DNA from 4 places in the Streptomyces sp. NPDC018610 genome. Region 1 is predicted to be linked to each of the others. Evidence: riboswitches for the same ligand, from Rfam matches in the RefSeq annotation. Region 1 holds a riboswitch; each other region holds the start of a gene.
The links. A riboswitch is a leader RNA that binds a small molecule or an ion and turns the genes downstream of it on or off. The one in region 1 is predicted to bind cyclic di-AMP.
Positions count from the first base shown of each region.

Region 2: another riboswitch for cyclic di-AMP. It lies ahead of ACH5A8_RS20045 (transglycosylase SLT domain-containing protein); the one in region 1 lies ahead of ACH5A8_RS15935 (C40 family peptidase).
Region 3: another riboswitch for cyclic di-AMP. It lies ahead of ACH5A8_RS09070 (M23 family metallopeptidase); the one in region 1 lies ahead of ACH5A8_RS15935 (C40 family peptidase).
Region 4: another riboswitch for cyclic di-AMP. It lies ahead of ACH5A8_RS18200 (transglycosylase family protein); the one in region 1 lies ahead of ACH5A8_RS15935 (C40 family peptidase).

Region 1 is NZ_JBISAL010000005.1:389,961-395,381, forward strand. Features, by position in the region: gene ACH5A8_RS15915 (urease subunit alpha) at 1-861, opposite strand, end outside; gene ACH5A8_RS15920 (urease subunit beta) at 854-1,165, opposite strand; gene ACH5A8_RS15925 (urease subunit gamma) at 1,177-1,479, opposite strand; gene ACH5A8_RS15930 (ANTAR domain-containing protein) at 1,917-2,276, opposite strand; cyclic di-AMP (ydaO/yuaA leader) riboswitch at 3,269-3,482, shown strand; gene ACH5A8_RS15935 (C40 family peptidase) at 3,486-3,959, shown strand; gene ACH5A8_RS15940 (ATP-binding protein) at 4,112-4,564, opposite strand; gene ACH5A8_RS15945 (helix-turn-helix domain-containing protein) at 4,888-5,421, shown strand, end outside.
Region 2 is NZ_JBISAL010000007.1:312,275-317,695, forward strand. Features, by position in the region: gene ACH5A8_RS20040 (polyprenyl synthetase family protein) at 309-1,319, opposite strand; cyclic di-AMP (ydaO/yuaA leader) riboswitch at 1,910-2,100, shown strand; gene ACH5A8_RS20045 (transglycosylase SLT domain-containing protein) at 2,106-2,585, shown strand; gene ACH5A8_RS20050 (HAD family hydrolase) at 2,714-3,526, opposite strand; gene fahA (fumarylacetoacetase) at 3,945-5,156, shown strand; gene ACH5A8_RS20060 (M56 family metallopeptidase) at 5,341-5,421, shown strand, end outside.
Region 3 is NZ_JBISAL010000002.1:865,360-870,780, forward strand. Features, by position in the region: gene ACH5A8_RS09055 (GNAT family N-acetyltransferase) at 1-163, opposite strand, end outside; gene ACH5A8_RS09060 (HPr family phosphocarrier protein) at 474-755, shown strand; gene ACH5A8_RS09065 (GntR family transcriptional regulator) at 1,043-1,702, opposite strand; gene ACH5A8_RS09070 (M23 family metallopeptidase) at 1,978-2,736, opposite strand; cyclic di-AMP (ydaO/yuaA leader) riboswitch at 2,749-2,912, opposite strand; gene ACH5A8_RS09075 (M16 family metallopeptidase) at 3,133-4,521, opposite strand; gene ACH5A8_RS09080 (M16 family metallopeptidase) at 4,518-5,421, opposite strand, start outside.
Region 4 is NZ_JBISAL010000006.1:387,528-392,948, reverse strand. Features, by position in the region: gene ACH5A8_RS18210 (septum formation initiator family protein) at 1-419, opposite strand, end outside; gene eno (phosphopyruvate hydratase) at 579-1,886, opposite strand; gene ACH5A8_RS18200 (transglycosylase family protein) at 2,234-2,953, opposite strand; cyclic di-AMP (ydaO/yuaA leader) riboswitch at 2,958-3,124, opposite strand; gene ACH5A8_RS18195 (transglycosylase family protein) at 3,307-4,443, opposite strand; gene ACH5A8_RS18190 (cytochrome P450) at 4,603-5,421, opposite strand, start outside.

The DNA.
Region 1 (5,421 bases):
GTGGCCGCCGCCCGCGCCCTCGGTGTGGTAGCTGTGGATGCCCCGGCCGGCGATCGCGGCGAGCGTGTCGCCCACGAAACCGGCCTCGTTGAGGGTGTCGGTGTGGATGGCGACCTGGACGCCGGTCCGGTCGGCGACGGTGAGCGCGGCGTCGATGACCGCGGGCGTGCATCCCCAGTCCTCGTGCAGCTTCAGGCCGAGGGCGCCGCCGCGGATCTGGGACAGCATGGCCTCGTGCGAGACGGTGTTGCCCTTGCCGAGCAGACCGATGTTGAGCGGGTAGGCCTCCAGCGCCTCCAGGGTCCGCGCCAGGTGCCAGGGGCCGGGGGTCACGGTGGTCGCCTTGGAGCCCTCGGCCGGTCCGGTGCCGCCGCCCACGAGGGTGGTGATGCCGGAGGCGAGCGCCTCGTCGGCGACCTGCGGGCAGATGAAGTGGACGTGCGCGTCGATGGCGCCCGCGGTCAGGATCCGCCCGTTGCCCGCGATGATCTCGGTCTCCGGGCCGAGGACCAGGTCCGGGTGGACGCCGTCCATGGTGTCGGGGTTGCCCGCCTTGCCGATGCCGGTGATCCGGCCGTCGCGGATGCCGACGTCGGCCTTGACGATCCCCCAGTGATCGACGATGACCACACCGGTGATCACGGTGTCGGGGGCGCCGTCCGCGCGGGTGGCGCGCGACTGGCCCATGGACTCGCGGATGACCTTGCCGCCGCCGAAGACGGCCTCGTCACCGGCGCGCCCGGGGCCGCCGCAGCGGTCCTCCTCGATCTCGATCAGCAGATCGGTGTCGGCGAGCCGGATGCGGTCGCCGGTGGTGGGGCCGAACAGGTCGGCGTAGGCGGGGCGCGAGATCTCAGGCATCGAGGGAGCCTCCGATCCGGCCGCGCAGTCCGGGCACGACGCGGGCGCCGGCGATCGGGACCAGGGCGACGTCGACGGGGACGCCGGGCTCGAAGCGCACGGCGGTCCCCGCGGCGATGTCCAGCCGCTTGCCGTGCGCGGCGGCACGGTCGAACTCCAGACCGGGGTTGGCCTCGGCGAAGTGGTAGTGCGAGCCGACCTGCACGGGACGGTCGGCGGCGTTCAGCACGGTCAGCCGCGTGACCTCACGGCCCTCGTTGTACGTGATCGGGCCGTCGTCGAACAGGATCTCTCCGGGAATCACCGCGGCCCCCCTCAGACGATCGGCTCGTGGACGGTCACGAGCTTGGTGCCGTCGGGAAAGGTGGCCTCGACCTGGACGTCGTGGATCATCTCGGGGATGCCCTCCATGACGTCGTCGCGGGTGAGCACCTTGCGTCCGGAGGACATCAGTTCGGCGACGGTGCGGCCGTCGCGGGCGCCCTCGAGGATGTGCGACGTGATGAGGGCGATCGCCTCGGGGTGGTTCAGCCTCAGCCCACGGGCCCGGCGCTTCTCGGCGACGTCGGCCGCCACATGGATGAGCAGTCTCTCTTGTTCGTGCGGGGTCAGTTGCATGTGCCCACCTCACAGTCCTCGCTCCGGACCGTGCGGGCCCGGTTGCCGCAGCCACCGCGACGGGACAGGTCTAACACAGGGACGGACTCCCCGATCTTGGGCAATCCGGACGGAAAAACCGCAGGTGGCGTGGATCTGCAGGTTAGTTCGCGGGAGTTTCGACGACGTTAACCAGACCTTGGACGTTCCATGACCGGAAGCTGGGCTGCTCCATAACCGAAAGACCCCGCTGCTCCACACGGGGCGCCGCCGCCGCACGTCACGCGCGTCACGGACGTCACGGGGGCCACACGGGGGCGCGGGACACGGGTTCACGGGGGCCCGGGCGTCAGGACGTGGCGCCGGCGCGGGCCGTCAGCGCCGCTCGCCGTGCGCCGACGGCCCGGCCGGGCGCCCGGGCGGACGTCCGCCCGCCCCACCGGGCGAATCGGTGCCGCTCAGGACCGCGCGCGGCTCGTGGAGCAGGGCGCCGCGTGCCGGCCGAGCGCCCGCCTCAGCTCCTCCAGCTCGGTGTCGGACAGGGCGCCGCCCTGCGCGAACTTCAAGACGTGCTCGGCGACCGTGCGCACCTTCGTGTTGGTGCGCTGGGAGACCTCCCGCAGGACCCGCCAGGCGTCATCGGGCGGGATCCGCCCGAAGGCGACCACCGCGCCGATGGCCTGGTCTATGACGGCGTGCGAGGTCAGGGCGCGCTGCATCTGGTCGATCTCCTCGTGCAGCCGCTCGTGCTCCAGCACCAGATCGGTGGTGGACAGCAGCTGGAGGGGGTGCCGCCTGGAAATCGCGAAGAACACCATTGCAGATCCCCTGGGTCGTCGAGCGGCCGGAGTTCCACCTCCAGCTTGCTCCAGGACGACGGCGCGCACGACCGGAGGCCCGCCGTCCGAAGCCCCTGGCCGGGCCGCGTACGTCCTGTGCGTTCCCGACTCCGACGGCCCCGCAGGCCGGTACCGTCCCCCTGGAGGGATGCGCTACGCCCCCCTCTCCCCCGTCCCCCGGCCGGCCGCCGGGCGGTCACGGGGCCCGCCGAGCGCGTGGGCACCGCACCGGCGGACACCGGACCCGGACGCGGGGTGGGCCGCCGACGCCGCCGCTCGACCCCGCCGAGCCGCCCTCGGAACCGTCCCGAGGCCGCCGGCGGCGCTGACCGCGCCGAGGGGAGCCGGTCGGCCGTTACCGCGCCGCGGCGGCCCTGCTCGGCCGGAGCGATCCGGGCCGGGGAGGCCACAGCGGCCTGAGCGCCCCTCAGGCGCTCAGGCCGCACGGCGGCGGAACTGCGGGACGTGCTCGCGCTGACGCACCGCCGTGGCGGGCCCGAGCCGCACACGCCGCCCTGGCGCGGGCGCTGAGGCCGCTGCGGGCGCTGCGGGCCCTGGGCGGCGAGCGGCCGACCGCCCGCGTCACCCTGCCGCTCGCGAGAGCCAGTTGACGCACCCGCAGCGGCGTCCCGGGCCGCACCCATGCCGGCACGCGTGCCGGTCACACGGCGCGTGACCGCGGGCGTGAGCCGAAACGGACCAAATGACGTACCGCCTTTCGGCGTAGATACACACCCTTTTTCGGGGCCCTTCCGGTTGCGCGACCAGCCCGCACGGATGGCGGAATGGGATGCTCCGGTGCTGGTCCGGGCGTCGCCGCAAGAGGACACAGTCGTTCGAGCGAGCGAGTGTCCACCCGAACGGGTGAGTGGTGAGTAACAACACAGATCTCCGGTTCCGTTGGGATTTTCGGACATCCGTAGGTGAAGATCCCTGTCTGACGACAAGCCCCCGCCACAGCGGCGGGGCGGTCCGGGCGGACGCCGAGTCCTGCCGCCGCCCGGACAACCGGTCGACGGGAGTGGATCGGCAGGAGTGGAGGACCCGAGCACGACGGGTCGCCGGAACGGTCACGCCATGACCGGGTCGAGCCGCCCTTGGGGTGAAGCCGCGGCAACGCGGCCGGGCAACTTCGCCAGCCCGAATCCGACAGGTCATCCTTCACAGGCGGCTGACGAAGGGTTGCGCATGACTGCGCTCAATCGTGTCCCGTCGTTCATGGCCCGGGCCGGCACGGCCTCGGCCCTGACCATCGCCGCCGTGGGCGGCTCGATCGTGGTGCCCGGCGCCGCCGGGGACGCCTCAGCCGCGACCCTCGCGACGAGGGCTCTCCAGATCGCGGCGTCCAAGAAGGGCTCCCCCTACCAGTGGGGCGCCACGGGACCACGGCGGTTCGACTGCTCCGGACTCACGCTGTACTCGTTCAAGAGGGCGGGCAAGAAGCTGCCCCGCACGGCCGAACAGCAGTACAACAAGACCCGTCACATCTCCGCGGGCAGCCGCCGCGCGGGTGACCTGGTGTTCTTCCACTCGGGTTCGTACGTCTACCACGTCGGCATCTACGCCGGCGGGGGCAAGATCTGGCACGCCCCGAAGACCGGGGACGTGGTGCGGCTGCAGAAGATCTGGACCAGAAGCGTGTGGTACGGGCGGGTCAACTGACCCGCCCGGGGGCGGGGACGGCCGGTGAGACACCGTCACCGCCCTCGGTCCGCGGCGCCGTCGCTCTCCGACGTCACGGCGCCGCCGCGTTCCCGGGCCGTCTCCCCGTGTCGTTCACGGGTCGCCGGCTCCACGGCCCGCGACGTCGCGCGCTACGGCTCCCGCCTGCACGGTGCCGGACGGTCGTCGACCGTCCACGGGAGCTCGATGCAGACCGTCTTCCCGCCCTCCCGGGTGGGCCGCACGGTCAGTCGTCCGCCGCACTCCGCGGCGAGACACCGGATGATCACCATGCCCCGGCCGTTGTCCTGCTGGACGGCGGCCGGCAGCCGTTTCGGGAACCGTGGATGACTGTCGGTGACCCCGATGCGCAGCAGTTCGTCGCGCTCCAGGAGGAGGGCCACCGTGAACGTCGGCGACTGCCCGAAAGTGTGCTGTACGGCGTTGGTCGCGAGCTCGGAGACGATGAGCCGCACGGTGTCGGCGGTGTCCGTCTCCGCGGACAGGCCCCACTCCGCCAGGGTGCCCACCGCATAGGCGCGGGCGGCGGAGACCGAGGCGGGATCGCTCGGCAGAGTGACGGATGCTTCCAGAAGGTCTGCCATGGCGATGTCGTCCCTTTCCCACGGGGCCGCGGTCCGACACGGAGCGGATGGTTCGAGTACGGTCCCGGACTGGTGCTTCGCCGTCAGACTGCCATCACCCGGGCGGTCCCGGTGGCGATCCACCGAGATATGCATATATCTGTCGCCCGAAGCGGTGAACTCTGCGACGGCCGACCGCATGCGACACGGCCCGCACCGGGCCCGGCGCCGACCGTGCCGGGCCCGGCTGGGCGCGCCCGGGCCCGGCGGGGACACACCGTCCCCGTTCGCGGCGCGGGTCGCCGCGGGCCGCCGCACGAACCCGGGAGGAGTGAGGAGTATCCATGCAGCACGGTCCCGTGGTGCGCCGCCGCAAGCTCGGCGCCGAACTGCGCACGCTGCGCGCCGGCGCGGGTCTCACCAGCGGACAGGCGGCCCGGCTGGTGGGCTGGCACCAGTCGAAGGTGAGCCGGATCGAGACCGGCACCAGCGGCGTGAAACCGGCCGACGTGCGGCTGCTGCTGGACGCCTACGCGGTCCACGACGCCCAACTGCGCCGGCTGCTTCTGGCGTTGGCGGCCTCCGAGGACGGCGACGGCCGGCACCGCTGGTGGCACGCCTACCGCGGTGTGCTGCCGCCCACCTACCGGGACTTCATCAGCCTGGAGTCGCAGGCGACCGCGATGCGCACCCTGGAGACCACGGTCGTGCCCGGACTGCTCCAGACGGCCGAGTACGCCCGTGAGGTCACCCGGGCCGCCGTGGAGGGGCTGGACGAGGAGCGGCTGGACGCGCTGGTCGAGGTGCGCCTGGCCCGGCAGCACGTCCTGCGGGCCGACCCGCCGCTGCAGCTGAACGCGGTGCTCGACGAGGCCGTG
Region 2 (5,421 bases), on a different contig from region 1:
GTCCGGCGCACCGGCGCCGGGCCGGCCCGGTGGACCACCGCGTCGCGCGGCGGAATCCGGAGCGCCGGGAGCGCACGCGCGCCAAGGGCCGTCCCGTGATCCCTGGTGGGTCAGCGTGCGGCGTCAGACGCTGGGAGCGCCTCCCACGCCGTTCAGGCGGTGGGGGAGAGCATCGCAAGGCGGAGGGACGCCCGAACACTGGATGTCTGCGGGCGTTCCGACAACGCGGCGTGGGGGTAGCCCCGGCCGGAGGCTGGGGGAGTGCCGTGGCTGTCGTCGCGCGCCCGCCAGGGAGCACGGGACAGCCCTCAGCCGGCGCGGTGGACCACCGCGTCGCACAGCTGCAGCAGCGCCGCCTTCGCGTCGCACTCCCGCAGCGGGGCCAGCGCGGCCCGCGCCTCCTCGGCGTAGCGGACGGTGTCCCGGCGGGCCTGCTCCAGGGCCGGGTGCGCCCGCAGCGCCGCCAGCGCCTCGGCGAGCCGGGCGTCGTCACCGAGGTCGGATTCCAGCAGCTCGCACAGCGCGATGTCCTCGGCCAGCCCGAGCCGTGCCGCGCGCTCGCGCAGCCGCAGGACGGGCAGGGTCGCGACGCCCTCGCGCAGATCGGTGCCGGGCGTCTTGCCGGACTCGTGCGCGTCGGAGGCGATGTCCAGCACGTCGTCTGCGAGCTGGAAGGCGACGCCCAGCCGCTCGCCGTACTGCGTCAGCACGTCCACGACCGTCTCGTCGGCCCCGGACATCATCGCGCCGAACCGGCAGGAGACGGCGACGAGCGATCCGGTCTTGCCGCCCAGCACGTCCAGGTAGTGGTCGACCGGGTCCCGGCCGTCCTGCGGGCCCGCGGTCTCCAGGATCTGCCCTGTGACCAGCCGCTCGAACGCCAGCGCCTGGACGCGGACCGCCTCCGGCCCGAGGTCGGCGAGGATCTGGGAGGCCCGGGCGAACAGGAAGTCGCCGGTCAGGACCGCGACCGAGTTGCCCCAGCGGGTGTTCGCGCTGGCCACGCCGCGGCGCACCGCGGCCTCGTCCATCACGTCGTCGTGGTAGAGCGTGGCCAGGTGGGTCAGCTCCACGACCACGGCCGACGGCACGACCCCCGGCGCGTACGGGTCGCCGAACTGCGCCGCGAGCATCACGAGCAGGGGCCTGAACCGCTTCCCGCCCGCCTTGACGAGGTGTTGCGCGGCCTCCGTGATGAAGGGGACCTCGCTCTTGGTGGCTTCGAGCAACCCTTCCTCGACAGCCGCCAACCCGGCCTGGACATCGGCTTCGACAGCCTGGTCCCGCACGCTCAGCCCGAACGGCCCGACGACGGTCACGAGGGGTCTCCTGTCTGCTGGTGTCTGCTGGCGATTACACGGTTTGTCGATAGGTCGCTGCCATCACTCAAGTCAGCGTATCCGGTCAGGTTTCGATCACCGCTAGCGCCCACCGATACAGGCCAGGCGGTATCGGTCACGCCCGATATGCATGCGATCGCCACGTATGAACAGATATTTATCGACTCACTCCTCTTCCCCGTGGCCGCCCTCACTCGCACACACGCTCACAGGTACACACGTGCGCCAGGGCCAAGACGTCACTCGACGTGACGACCATCACACCAACTCCCTCCATGGCCCGATTTAACCGTATTGGCATCCCAATTCCGCTTAGCCGTAAATGCTCCGCAGCTAAACAAACCGTGAGTTGGGTCACGGCGGACCGTCGGGCCCACACGCACCGGACCTCACCGCTTCACCGTGTCCCGTAAGCCAGTTGAGTGTTGGCGATCGCAAAGGATCAAGCATCCCAAACACCCCAGACCAAGGTCAATTAGGGCGAGGTGTGGTTTCGGTACTTGTTCTGGACATGTGCTCTCGCATACGTTCCGGGCCGTCGGGCGGAACGCCGAATCCTGCCGCCGCCCGAATCCAACGAACCGACACCCATGGCAGGAGCGGGGGACCCAGGTAAGTCGCCGGGCCGGAGCGCCGTACGTCGTCCAACGTCGTACGCCACGCCGGAACGGCTCGGGGTGAAGCCGTGCCCTTCGGGGCGCGGCCGGGCACCTCCCCGCCCGAACCCGACAGCTCACCTCGCAGGCGACGGAGAGGAAGTCCCGCATGTCCGCAAACGGTCAGCGTCGTTCCCGCACCGCCCGCATCCTCCGCACCCTCGCCGTCAGCGGCACGGGCGCCGCCGTTCTCGCCGTCCCGCTCATCGGCGCCACCAGCGCCTCCGCGGCCCCGGCCACCACCACGGCCGTGAGCTCGGTCTCCTACCCGAACAACCTCGACGGCTGGATCCGGGAGTCCCTCGCGATCATGGCCGAGAAGGGCATCCCGGGCTCCTACAACGGCATCCACCGCAACATCATGCGGGAGTCGTCCGGCAACCCGATGGCCATCAACCTCTGGGACTCCAACGCCGCCAAGGGCATCCCGTCCAAGGGCCTGCTGCAGGTCATCCAGCCGACGTTCAACACGTACCACGTGGCCGGCACGTCGTTCGACATCTACGACCCGGTCGCGAACATCACGGCCGCCTGCAACTACGCGGCGGCGCGGTACGGCTCGATCGACAACGTCTACAGCGCGTACTGAGGGACGGCCCGCCGGACCTGACGGGAATCTGCCTGACGGAGACGACGCCGGGCCCGGCGGGACGAAGCACCAACACGGACCTGGACGGGCCGGGCACGGCCGGACCGCACCGGCCGCGCCCGGCCCGCCTAGGCGAACAACCGATCGAGGACGACGGCGATGCCGTCGTCCTCGTTCGACGTGGTGACCTCGTCGGCCACCGCCTTGAGTTCGGGGTGGGCATTGGCCATGGCGACGCCCCGGGCCGCCCACCGAAACATCGGGATGTCGTTCGGCATGTCGCCGAAGGCGAGGGCGCTCTCCCGCCCGAGCCCCAGGTGTTCGGCGGCCAGCGCCAGCCCGGTCGCCTTGGTGATGCCGCACGGCTGGAGCTCGACGGTGCCCGGGCCCGACATCGTGACCGTCGCCAGGGAGCCGACCACGCCGCGGGCCGCCGCCGCGAGCTCGTCGTCGCCGAGGTGCGGGTGGCGCAGCAGCACCTTGCTGATGGGCGCGCGCCACAACTCCTCGCGCCGTCCGACCCGCACGGCGGGCAGGGTGGGGTGCGGCATGCGGTACCCCGGCTCGATGAGCGTGAGCCCGTCCACGCCGTCCTGGTCGACCGCGGCGTACACCTCGCCCACCTCGGCCTCGATCTTGCCGAGCGCGGTCTCGGCGGTCTCCCGGTCCAGGGTGACCGACCACAGCAGCCGGTCCGTCCCGGCGTCGTAGAGCTGCGCGCCCTGGCCGCACACGGCGAGTCCGGTGGCGCCCAGGACCGCCAGCAGTGACCGCACCCTCGGCGCCGGCCGTCCGGTCACCACGAGGTGTCGGGCGCCGGCCGCGGCCGCCCGCGCGAGCGCGGCACGGGACCGGTCGGACACGGTGTCGTCGCCGCGCAGCAGCGTCCCGTCCAGGTCAGTGGCGATGAGGGCATATGCGGGGGGAACGGGAGCGGCCATGATCAGAGAATACGGACCCCTCGCACGGCGGGAACCACGGGAACCGGACGGCGCCGGCACGCTCCGCCGCCCCGGCCGTCCTCCCCCAACTCCCGTTGCCCGGCGGCCTGCTGGTCGGTGGTCGGGGTCCGCCGTCTCACGATCACGCCCGGCACGTCCCGGTCGGCCCCGAACGGCACGCCCACGGCTCGCCCGGCCACGGGCCCCCACGTGCCCCCTACGGAGCGGACCCACCCCGTCCGCCTCCCCAAAGGACGCCAAGCCGGAATCACCCTCTCCGACAAGGCCAATTGGGACATCGCGAGCTCTTCAGGCACTGCCCAAGACGGTCGGCGCCCCCGTAACGTGTGGCCCGACCACATGAACGTGTGGCCTGATCCAACGGAACGCACGGCACACGAAAGAGAGGCAGTACCCGATGCCCCCCTTCGAGGTCCCCGAGGGCGACCCCTTCGGTCCGCACAACCTTCCCTACGGCGTCTTCTCGCGCGCCGGATCGCAGGAGAAGACCGTCGGCGTCCGGCTCGGCGACCACGTCCTGGACGCGGGCGCGGCGGCCATGGCGCTCGGCTCCCCGTACGCCGCCCTCCTCGCCCGGCCGACGCTGAACCCGCTGCTGGCCGCCGGCCGCACCGCCTGGTCGGACGTGCGCCGCGCGCTGACCGCGTGGGTGACGGTGCCGGCCCACCAGGAGACCGTCGCCCCGTTCCTGCACCCGCTGTCCTCGGTCACCCTGCACCTGCCCTTCGAGGTCGCGGACTACGTCGACTTCTACGCCTCGGAGAACCACGCGCGGAACGTGGGCCGGATCTTCCGCCCGGACGCGGCGGACTCGCTCACCCCCAACTGGAAGCACCTGCCGATCGGCTACCACGGCCGCTCGGGCACGGTCGTCGTGTCGGGCACCGACATCGTGCGCCCCGCCGGCCAGCGCAAGGCCCCCACCGACCCCACTCCGGTCTTCGGGCCCTCCGTCCGGCTGGACATCGAGGCCGAGGTCGGCTTCGTGGTGGGCGTGCCCTCGCGGACGGGGCAACCGGTGTCGCTGGAGAACTTCCGGGAGCACGTCTTCGGGCTGTGCCTGCTCAACGACTGGTCGGCGCGCGACATCCAGGCCTGGGAGTACGTCCCCCTCGGCCCGTTCCTCGGCAAGTCGTTCGCCACGTCGGTGTCGGCGTGGATCACCCCGCTGGACGCGCTGGAGGACGCCCGGGTGGCCCCGCCGGAGCGGACGCACCCGCTGCTGCCCTACCTCGACGACTCGGCGGACGAGCCCGGCGGCTACGACCTGCGGATCTCCGTCGCGATCAACGGGCACGTGGTGTCCGAGCCGCCCTTCTCCACCATGTACTGGACGGCCGCCCAGCAGTTGGCCCACATGACGGTCAACGGCGCCTCCCTGCGCACCGGCGACCTGTACGGCTCGGGCACGGTGAGCGGCCCGGAGGCGGCGCAGCGCGGCTCGCTGCTGGAGCTCACCTGGAACGGCCGGGAGCCGCTCGAACTGCCCGACGGCAAGCGGACGTTCCTGGAGGACGGCGACGTGGTGACCCTGTCGGCCCAGGCTCCGGGCGCGGGCGGCGCCCCGGTGGGCCTGGGCGAGGTCACCGGGCGGATCGTGACGGCCTGATGCCGAGGCGGGGCGGGGCGTGCCGCCCCGCCGTACGCCGTCGGAATTCGGTCGCCGCCGGGTCCTGACTCCTGCCGTCCGGCACCGTCATACTGACGGCAGGCCGCGCGCGGCACCGCGCCGGACGCCCCAGAGCACCATCCGACATCCGCCCCACCTCCGATCAGGATCCGGAGTCCGTGGCATGACCGTCTGCCTGCTCCTGCTGTGCGCCGTCGCACTGACGGCCGCCGTACCGGCCCCCCGCGCGCTGACCCGGGCCGCG
Region 3 (5,421 bases), on a different contig from region 1:
AGCGGTAGTACTTGGATTCGTCCGACACTTGTTCGTAGAAGCTGACCAGCCGGTCCGCGTCCTCGGCGGTGATGGGACGGACCCGCGCGGTGCCGCCGTCGCGCAGCACCACGTCGGCTTCCCAGTGGGCTGGATACTCGTGCCGGTCCGACGAGGTCTGCATGGGCCCCAGGGTACGGCCAGGGTCTCTCGTTCGGATCACGCCGGATCGGGCCGCGAGTCCGGCATGATCCGCACCGGGGGCCCTGGCGTCCGGCAGGGGCCCGGGGCAGTCTGTGGAGACACGCACCGCCCAGGAGGACCCGCCGGAGCCCGCCCGAGGCGTCGGAACCGGCGGAGATCCCCGGCCCTGCCTCCGCTCGGGGGCCGTGATCGGACGCCGCGCCCCGGACGTGACGCGCGCCGCTCGGGGCGGTGCCGCACATGTGGGAAACTGGTCTAGACAACCTGCTACACCTGAAGGGCAGCATCACATGGCTGAGCGCCGCGTCAACGTCGGCTGGGCCGAGGGTCTCCACGCCCGCCCCGCCTCCATCTTCGTCCGGGCCGCCACGGCCTCCGGTGTCCCCGTGACGATCGCCAAGGCCGACGGCGCGCCCGTCAACGCGGCCTCCATGCTGGCCGTCCTCGGCCTCGGCGCCCAGGGCGGCGAGGAAGTCGTCCTGGCCTCCGACGCCGAGGGTGCGGAGGCCGCCCTCGACCGGCTGGCCAAGCTGGTCGCCGAGGGTCTCGAGGAGCTCCCCGAGACGGTCTGACCGGGCAGGTGCACGAGGATCCGTCGGATCGCGCGAACCGGCGGGTCCCGACACCCCCTGCGGGTTCAGGAACCCGGCGAGTCCTCGGACAGCCCCTGGCACCGAAGCCGCGCCGCCCTTTCCGGGCGGCGCGGCTTCCGCGTTCTCGGCCGGCACGGCCCGCACGTTTCCGGGGCGGAACGCCGCGCAATGACCGCATGAGGCACGGAGTCAATTACAGAACTCCCGGAAAAGGGCAGCGCGAATTCTCCTCGATCGGATATCCCTCTCTGTATACGGGGTCCGCGTTAAAGCCGCGCTCCCGACATGTTGACGGCATGTTGCGAAGCCCTCACGCGGTACGCGGCGGCCGTGCGCTCGGTGTGCGAGGCGGTGAGCGCACGCGCGCGCTCGCCGTCGCGGCGCGCCACGGCGTCCACGATCGCCCCGTGCTCGGCCCAGGCCGCGACGGGGTCGGCCGGGGGCTGAACCACGTACATCCAGGCGATCTTGTGGCGCAGCCGGGTCAGCGTCGAGGTCAGCGCCGGGCTGTCGCAGGCCTGGGCGAGCGTCTCGTGGAACCAGCCCCCCAGCGCGCGCAGTTCCTCGCCCAGGCCGCTCCCGGCCCGCTCCTGCCCCAGCCTGACCAGGCCGCGCAGCACCTTGAGGTGGGCCTGGGTGCGCCGCTCGGCGGCACGGGCGGCGCACAGCGGCTCCAGCAGGGCGCGCATCTCCAGCAGGTCGGCGGCCTCCTGCCCGGTCCACTCCGCGACGCACGCGCCCGCGTGCCGCCGCGTCACCACGAAGCCCTCCGCCTCCAGGGTGCGCAGCGCCTCGCGCACGGGGACGCGCGAGACGCCGTAGCGGCGGGCGAGGACTTCCTCGGTGAGCCGGCTGCCGCGCTCATGGACACCGGCGACGATGTCGTCCCGGATCGCCGTGCACACCGAGTGCGCCGGAACACGCATTCCCGACCTCCGCGTGGGTCCCGCCGAAATTCCCGTACCGGGCCACCGCCCCGGACGCCCGTTCCGTGACTCTATGACAATTCGCCGGGATTTCCGACGGCGGTCCGGGATCCATGGACAATTTTTGGACAGGAAAATACCCGAGGCGCCGAGAAACGCCGAAAGCCCCGGCTCGGGGCCGGGGCTCTGCGGGGTTCTGGTGTTCCGTGTTCCGTGGGCTTTCGACGGCCTCGGGACGTGCCCGTCAGACGTTCGACGGCCTCGGGACGTGCCCGTCAGACGTTCACGCCGTGCCCGCGGAGGTAGGCCACCGGGTCGATGTCGGAGCCGTAGTCCGGGCTGGTGCGCGCCTCGAAGTGGAGGTGCGGCCCGGTGACGTTGCCCGTCGCGCCGGACAGGGCGATCTGCTGCCCGGCGACGACCTGCTGGCCCACCGAGACGCCGATGGACGACAGGTGGCCGTACTGCGTGTACGTGCCGTCGGCCATCCGGATCACGATCTGGTTGCCGTACGCCCCGCCCCAGCCGGTCTCCACGACGGTTCCGACGCCGACCGCGTGCACGGTGGTGCCGCTCATGGCGTGGAAGTCGATGCCGGTGTGGGAGCCGGAGGACCACAGGGAGCCGCCGGTCTTGTAGCCGGTGGAGACGTAGGAGCCGGAGATCGGCGGCACGAAGGTGTTGAGGCGCTTGCGCTCGGCCTCGCGGGCGGCGCGCTCCTTGGCCTCGCGTTCTTTCTTCGCCCGTTCCGCGGCCCGCTTGCGGGCGGCCTCCTCGGCCTGCTTCTGCTGCGCCGCGTGGTGCTGGGCGGCGGCCTGGGCGTCGATCTTCGCGGCGACGGCGTCACCGAGGGTGATGACCGGGGTGAGACCGGTGTCCTCGGGAGAGGGGGTCTCGGCGGCGAGCGCCGGGGCGGCGGCGAGAGTGCTGATGACGCCGGTGGTGGTGAGGGCCGCCACGCCCGCGGCGCGGACGGTGGTGCGGTGCACGCGGCTGGGCCGGCGGTGCTTCCCGGTGGCGCGGGTGAACGCCATGCAGACGTGGGTCCTTTCCTTCCCTCTCGCCTACCGGGTTAGCTGACGGGTTCGGAGCAGGAAGGTCTCCTACGGGCCCCCTCGCGGTGCGCGCGGGCGTCCGATTCACCCCAGGGACTGACTGGGTCCCCGGCTCCCCTGGCTCGCGCCGTACGGGGACTCGGCGATGACTGTCCGGTGCCGCGGGTGCGGCGCACTGCCCGACGAACAGCCGGACCGACGCTAGACGGGGCTGCTTTCAATTCCCAAACGGATCCAGGTTTTTGTAGCGCAGGCCACAGGGCAGACGGGCAGCCTCTCCCGCAATTCGGACATGCCGGGGCCCTGGTGACGCTTCGGTCACCAGGGCCCCACGCGCGTGCGCGCCGCTGCCGCCCGGATGTGCGGCGGATGCCGCTACTCCGCGGCGACCACGGTGACCTGACCGATGCCCAGGGCCTCGACCGGCTCCTTGATCTGCGCCGCGTCGCCGACGAGCACGGTCACCAGACGGTCCACCGGGAAGGCGTTGACGACGGCCGCGGTGGCCTCCACCGTGCCGGTCGCCGCGAGCTGCTGATAGAGCGTCGCCTGGTAGTCGTCGGGCAGGTGCTGCTCGACCTGGTCGGCCAGGGTGCTCGCCACGGCCGCCGCCGTCTCGTACTTGAGCGGCGCCACGCCGACGAGGTTCTGCACGGCGACGTCCCGCTCGGCGTCGGTGAGGCCGCCGGCGGCGAGCTTGCGCAGCACCGTGAAGAGGTCCTCCAGGGCCGGGCCGGTGTTCGGCGTGTCGACCGAGCCGCTGATCGCGAGCATCGCGGCGCCCGACCCGTCGGGGGCCGAGCGCAGCACCTGGCCGAACGCCCGCACACCGTAGGTGTAACCCTTCTCCTCGCGCAGGACGCGGTCCAGGCGGGAGGTGAGGGTGCCGCCCAGGCAGTAGGTGCCGAGCACCTGCGCGGGCCACACCCGGTCGTGCCGGTCCGGGCCGATGCGGCCGATGAGCAGCTGGGTCTGGACGGCGCCGGGGCGGTCCACGATGACCACGCGGCCGCTGTCGTCGGCGGTGACGGGCGGCACGGGCCGCGGCTCGGCCGACGAGCCGGTCCAGGCGCCCAGGGTCTCGCCCAGCAGCTCGTCGAGGTCGATGCCGGTGAGATCGCCGACGACCACGGCGGTGGCCGTGGCGGGCCGCACATGCCGGTCGTAGAAGGCGCGCACGGCCGCCGCGTCGATGGAGCGGACGGTCTCCTCGGTGCCCTGGCGCGGGCGCGAGGCGCGCGCGGTGGCCGGGAACAGCTCCTTGGAGAGCTCCTTGGCGGCGCGGCGGGAGGGATTGGCCAGCTCGTGGGGGATCTCGTCGAGCCGGTTGCCCACCAGCCGCTCGACCTCGGAGTCGGCGAACGCGGGAGCCCTGAGGGCGTCGGCGAGCAGACCGAGCCCCTTGGCCAGGCGGGAGGCCGGGACCTCCAGGCTCAGCCGGACGCCGGGATGGTCGGCGTGCGCGTCGAGGGTGGCGCCCGCGCGCTCCAGCTCGGCGGCGAACTCCTCGGCGGAATGCTTGTCGGTGCCCTCGGAGAAGGCCCGCGCCATGATCGTGGCGACGCCGTCCAGGCCGTCCGGCTCGGCGTCCAGGGGCGCGTCCAGCAGCACCTCGACGGCGACGACCTGCTGGCCTGGGCGGTGGCAGCGCAGCACGGTGAGGCCGTTGTCGAGCGCGCCGCGCTCGGGCGCGGGGAACGCCCACGGCTTGGCCTCGCCCGCCTGCGGCTGGGGGTGGAAGTCCATGGTGGCCAGGTCGGTCACTTCGCCGTCTCCTCGGTGTCGTCGGTGGCCGCGGCGTCCGCGTCCTGGGCGTCGGCCGCCGCGGCGGGCGTCGGCTCGTAGACGAGCACCGCGCGGTTGTCGGGGCGCAGGCGGGCCTTGGCGACCTCCTGGACCTCCTCGGGCGTCACCTCCAGGACGCGCTTGACGGCGGTCAGGGCGAGCTGCGGGTCGCCGAACAGGACGGCGAAGCGGCACAGTTCGTCGGCGCGGCCGGCGACCGTGCCGAGCCGGTCCAGCCACTCGCGCTCCAGCTGGGCCTGCGCGCGCTCCATCTCCTCGGCGGTCGGGCCCTCCTCGGCGAACCGGGCGAGCTCCTCGTCGATGGCGGCCTCGATGACGGGCACCTCGACGTCGCCGGAGGCCTTCACGTCCAGCCAGCCCAGGGAGGGCGCGCCCGCCAGCCGCAGCAGGCCGAACCCGGCCGCGACGGCGGTGCGGTCGCGGCGCACCAGGCGGTTGTAGAGCCGCGAGGACTCGCCGCCGCCCAGGACGGTCAGCGCGAGGTCGGCCGCGTCGCCGGCGCGCGTGCCGTCCTGGGGCAGCCGGTAGGCGGCCATCAGGGCGCGGGCCGGGACCTCCTCCTCGACGACCTCGCGCAGCTGCTCGCCGAGAACGTCGGGCAGGGAGCCGTCGCGCGGCTCGGGCTTGCCGTCGTGGGACGGGATGGAGCCGAAGTACTTCTCGATCCAGGCGAGCGTCTGCTGCGGGTCGATGTCGCCGACGACCGAGAGGACGGCGTTGTTGGGCGCGTAGTACGTCCGGAAGAACGCGCGCGCGTCCTCCAGGGTGGCCGCGTCCAGGTCGGCCATCGAGCCGATGGGCGTGTGGTGGTACGGGTGGCCCTCGGGGTAGGCGAGGGCGGTCAGCTTCTCGAAGGCC
Region 4 (5,421 bases), on a different contig from region 1:
CGGCGGGCCGTCCCCTGTTCGGCGCGCGACTGCTTGACCGGACCCGGGTCGACCACCGTGTAGCCGGTCTCCCCGGGCAGCACGTAGTGCAGCCGCTGCCTGATCTGCTGCTCGGCGTACGCGTCGTCCTGCCAGCGCGCCTTGAGGTCGCGCAGTTGCTCGACCCGCTGCTGCGCCTGCTGCTTCTGCCGCTTCAGGTCGGCGATGCCCTCGCGCTGGGAGACGTACTGCCGCATCGGGTACGCCAGGGCGACCACCATCGAGCAGACCACCAGCGCCAGCAGCGCGGCGCGCCCGGTGAGCCGGGAGCGGCGCGCCTGACGCCGGGTCTGGGAGCGGTAGACGCGGGCCGCTGTCTGCTCGCCGAGCAGCCTGAGCCTGGTCGCGGTGGAGAACCGGTCCCGGTCCCGCACGGCCATCGTCCCCGCCTCCCGTTCGTGTCCGTCCACAGGCGCGTACCGCCGCGGCAGTCCGTGCCTGGTGCAGCAGTACGCCCCCGGACACGGTACGGGACCGGGTACGGGGACGTACGTACGACTGGCTGAACCGTGACTCCCCACGGCCCAGCGGCGGGCGGCTCAGACCTTGGAGATCCCGGCGCCGCCCCGGAAGCGCGGGAACGCGCTGCGGCCGGCGTACACCGCGGCGTCGTCGAGGATCTCCTCGATGCGCAGCAGCTGGTTGTACTTGGCGACGCGCTCGGAGCGGGCCGGGGCGCCGGTCTTGATCTGGCCGCAGTTGGTGGCGACGGCCAGGTCGGCGATGGTGACGTCCTCGGTCTCGCCGGAGCGGTGGGACATCATGCACTTGAAGCCGTTGCGCTGGGCCAGCTCGACGGCGTCCAGGGTCTCGGTGAGCGAGCCGATCTGGTTCACCTTCACCAGCAGGGCGTTGGCGGTGCCCTCCTCGATGCCGCGGGCCAGACGCTCGGGGTTGGTGACGAACAGGTCGTCACCGACGAGCTGAACCTTCTCGCCGAGCTTGTCGGTGATGATCTTCCAGCCGGCCCAGTCGTCCTCGAACAGCGGGTCCTCGATGGAGACCAGCGGGTAGGCCGCCACCAGCTCCTCGTAGTACTCCGTCATCTCGGCGGCGGAGCGCTCCTTGCCCTCGAAGAGGTACTTGCCGTCCTTGTAGAACTCGGAGGCGGCGACGTCGAGCGCGAGGGCGATCTGCTCGCCCGGGGTGTAGCCGGCTTCCTTGACGGCCTCGAGGATGAGGTCGAGGGCCTCGCGGTTGGAGCCGAGGTTCGGGGCGAAGCCGCCCTCGTCGCCGAGGCCGGTGGACAGGCCCTTGGTCTTCAGGACCTTCTTCAGGGTGTGGTAGACCTCGGCGCCCCAGCGCAGGGCCTCGGAGAAGGACTCCGCGCCGATCGGGGCGATCATGAACTCCTGGATGTCCACGTTGGAGTCGGCGTGCGAGCCGCCGTTCAGGATGTTCATCATCGGCACCGGGAGCAGGTGCGCGTTGGGGCCGCCCAGGTAGCGGAAGAGCGGCAGGTCGCTGGCCTCGGAGGCGGCGTGCGCGACGGCGAGCGAGACGCCGAGGATGGCGTTGGCGCCCAGCGAGCCCTTGTTGTCGGTGGCGTCCAGGTCGAACATGGCCTGGTCGATGAGGCGCTGCTCGGTGGCGTCGTAGCCGACCAGCTCCGGGCCGATCTGCTCGATCACGGCGAGGACGGCCTTCTCGACGCCCTTGCCCTGGTAGCGGTTCGGGTCACCGTCGCGCAGTTCGATGGCCTCGAAGGCGCCGGTGGAGGCGCCGGACGGAACGGCGGCACGACCCGTGCTGCCGTCGTCGAGGCCGACCTCGACCTCGACCGTGGGGTTGCCTCGGGAGTCCAGGATTTCCCGGGCTACGACGACGTCGATGGACGGCACGAGCATCTCCTTCTTGGATGTGACGCTTGAAGTGCGGGGCGTGTGAGCCTTGCGACTAGAGCCTAACCGTCCCGGGGCGCCGACCGGCCGACCGACCGTCCCGTGGACAGGGTGACGGTACACATTGTTCCCGCTCGGAACAAAGGGGCCGGTGACGGGACCGCGAACGGCGGGCGAAGAAAGGCCCCTCGGGGACGGGGAGCGAAGGCGGAGCGGAAAAAGCCCCGCCCCGGCGCGTACGGGGGGAACGCGCCGGGGCGGGGAGCCCGTGGGGACGGGGGAAAGGCCCTACGTGAGTGCCATGGTGGCGCTCACGCCTGAGCGGGGCCTGTGGCCGGGCTGCCGGTGAGCTGTCACTTCAGGTGCAGCTGCTGGCCCGGGTAGATGAGGTCGGCGTCGTCGACGATGTCCTTGTTCAGCTGGAACAGCTTCTCCCAGCCACCCTGGACGTGGTGCGCGGCGGCGATGGTGCTGAGGGTGTCGCCGGTGACCACCTTGTACTCGCCGTCGCCCTTCTCGACCTTCTTGCCGGTCGGGGTGGTGACGGTCTTCTTCGGGGCCGGACGCGTCGCCGAGCGGTTGGCGCTCTGCTGCTCGGTGGAGCGGTTGACGGTGCCGCTCTTGGAGCTGCTGCTCGACGAGGACGACGAGGAGGAGGACGAGGACGACGACGAGGAGGAGCTCGTGCCGCCGGTGTACGCGGCGCCGGACAGGCCCTTGCCGCAGACCGGCCAGGCGCCCTTGCCCTGGCCCGCGAGGACCTTCTCGGCGACGGCGATCTGCTGCGACTTGCCCGCCAGGTCGGCGCGCGAGGCGTAGGCGGTGCCGCCGTACGCGGCCCAGGTGGAGTTGGTGAACTGCAGGCCGCCGTAGAAGCCGTTGCCGGTGTTGATCGACCAGTTGCCGCCGGACTCGCACTGGGCGACCGCGTCCCACTCGGAGGCGGTGGCGGCGGAGGCGTTGCCCGCGGCCATCAGCGGGGCGGCCACGGCGGCGCCGGTGACACCGGCGAGCGCGATGGCGCGGGTGGCCTTGGAGGGACGACGGTGCTTGCCCTTGCTGGAAAACAGCATGGATGGATCCCCTCACCGACGCCTGCGAGGTGAGCTGTCGGGTTCGGGCCGGTTGAGTTGCCCGGCCGTGCCCTCGATGAGGCACGGCTTCACCCCCAGCCGCTCCGGTCTGCTGCCCGGCGCGGCGACTTACCTTGGGTCCCCCGCTCCTGCCTGCGGCGCATGACGCGACGACTGTTCCCGTACGGCCGCTGGCAGGATTCGGCGTTGCGGCAGCCGGGGCTCGCGGTGACGAGCGGTCATGACCGTAGACACGCGATCGAGCGAATTTCAAAGACGATCAGGGCTTCTGAGACTCATCCCACACTTTCACCGAAAGGGACATTCAGTGCGAAGTGTGACGCGAACTCGCCCTACTTCTGGGCGTTTTCGGTAGGGACATCCAGGCTCTGACCGGCGACGATGCGGTCCGGGTCGGAGCCGATCGCGCTCTTGTTGGCGGCGTACAGCGCGTGCCATCCGCCGTCCACGTCAAGGGAGTCGGCGATGGAGGCCAGGGAGTCGCCGGAACGGACGACGTAGGAGCCGCCGACCGTGTCGGTCGTGACGCCGTCGGCCCGGGAGGCGTGCTTGCCGCCCGCGACGGTCGCGGGGACGCCGGCGGGGTCCTCGGCGGCGCTGCCGCCGCGGTGCCGGCCGCCGCCCAGCGCCCCGGTGTCGACGAGGGCCGAAGAGCCGACGGCCTGACGGGAGTTGTCCGCGTAGCCCGAGTCGCCGTAGCCGCCGGCATCCGTCGAGGGCGACGCGCCCGGAGCGCCGGCGCCGGGGGATGTGTCGGACTTGGCCGAGTCGTCCTTCTTGGTGGACGAAGAGGGGGAATCCGAGTGCTTCGTGGTGGATTCGTCCGACGAGCCCGCCGCGTGCTTCGCGTCGGAGGGCGTGCCGGACGCGCCGTCCTGGTCGGCCGAAGAACCGGACGAACCGGTCGACTTGCCCGAACCCTGTGACGAGTCGGACGGGCCGGGGTCACCGGCGTCGGCCGAACGGGAGGTTCCGGTCGAACTGGACGAACCCGTCGAACCGGTCGACTTGCCGGCGTCCGTCCCGCCGCTCTCCGGGGCGGTGGAGGAGTCCTGCGAGCCGCCCACGCCCGTGTCGACGTCCGCGGCGCCGGAGTCCTTGGTGAGCCCGGCGAGCAGCGCGCAGGTGGGCCAGACGCCCGGGCCCCGGTCGGCGAGGATCTTCTCGGCCACGGCTATCTGCTGGGACCGGCTGGCCTGGTCGGCGCTGGCGGCGTACGAGAGGCCCCCGTACTTCTCCCAGTCGTCCTGGGTCAGCAGCAGGCCGCCGTAGTAGCCGTTGCCGTTGTCGGCGCTCCAGGAGCCGCCGGTCTCGCACTGCGCCACCTTGTCCCACGTGGTGCCGTCGGCCGCACTGGCGCCCGAGGCGGCGACGAGCGGGATGGCGATGGCGGAGCCGGTGACCCCGGCGGCGACGAGGAGGGCCGGAGCCTGGCGGGGGCGACGGTGACGACCGTTCCCGGAGAGCATGCGGAGACCTTTCGCGCGACGACGGTGACCGCGCGGCGACCGGTAGCCGCCCGCCGCGCTGATGCGTGAAGGTAGCCGCTACCGATCACTTGTCACAAGTTAATGCCACACAGATCACGTGAAGATCACATAGTTGAGCGTGTGTCAGCTTTGCGTTCGTCACGGAGTCGTGGAAGGACCCGTGCCGGCCCCGGCCGGCTCCGCGTCACCGGCCGGGGCCGGGGTGAAACGCACGGGAAGGGTCCGCAGTCCGCGCATGATGAGTCCGCCGCGCCAGCGCAGCTCCGCCGGGTCGGCGTCGAGGCCGAGGTCCGGGAGCCGGGTGAGGAGGGTGGCCAGCGCGGTCTGGCCCTCCAGACGGGCGAGCGGGGCGCCGAGGCAGTAGTGGATGCCGTGGCCGTAGCCCAGATGCTGGTTGTCCCGGCGGGCGAGGTCGAGGGTGTCCGGATCGGCGAACCGCTCCGGGTCCCGGTCGGCGGCGGCGAGCACCACGAGCACCGGGTCGCCGACGGCGATGTCCTGCCCGCCGAGGGTGAGCGGCCGGGTGGCGAACCGCCAGGTGGCCATCTCCACCGGGCCGTCGTAGCGCAGCAGTTCCTCCACCCCGGTCTCCAGCAGGCCGCGCTCCCCGGCGGCGAGGGACCGCTGCAGCCGGTCGCGCTGGCCGGGGTGGGTGAGCAGCGCGTGGACGCCGTTGCCGATGAGGTTGACGGTGGTCTCGAAGCCGGCGAACAGGAGGATGAACGCCATGGCGGCGACCTCGTTCTCGGTGAGGTGCTCGCCGTGGTCGGAGGCGCGGATGAGGGCGGAGATCAGGTCCTCGCCGGGGGTGGGCTCGGCGGGGAGCGCCAGCCGCTTCCGGTGGATGAGGTCGGCGAGATAGCCGCGCATCTTCTTGACCGAGCGGGCCACTCCGCCCCGGGGGCCCTTGCCGTGGCGGATCATCATGCCCGCCCAGTCGCGGAAGTCGTCCTGGTC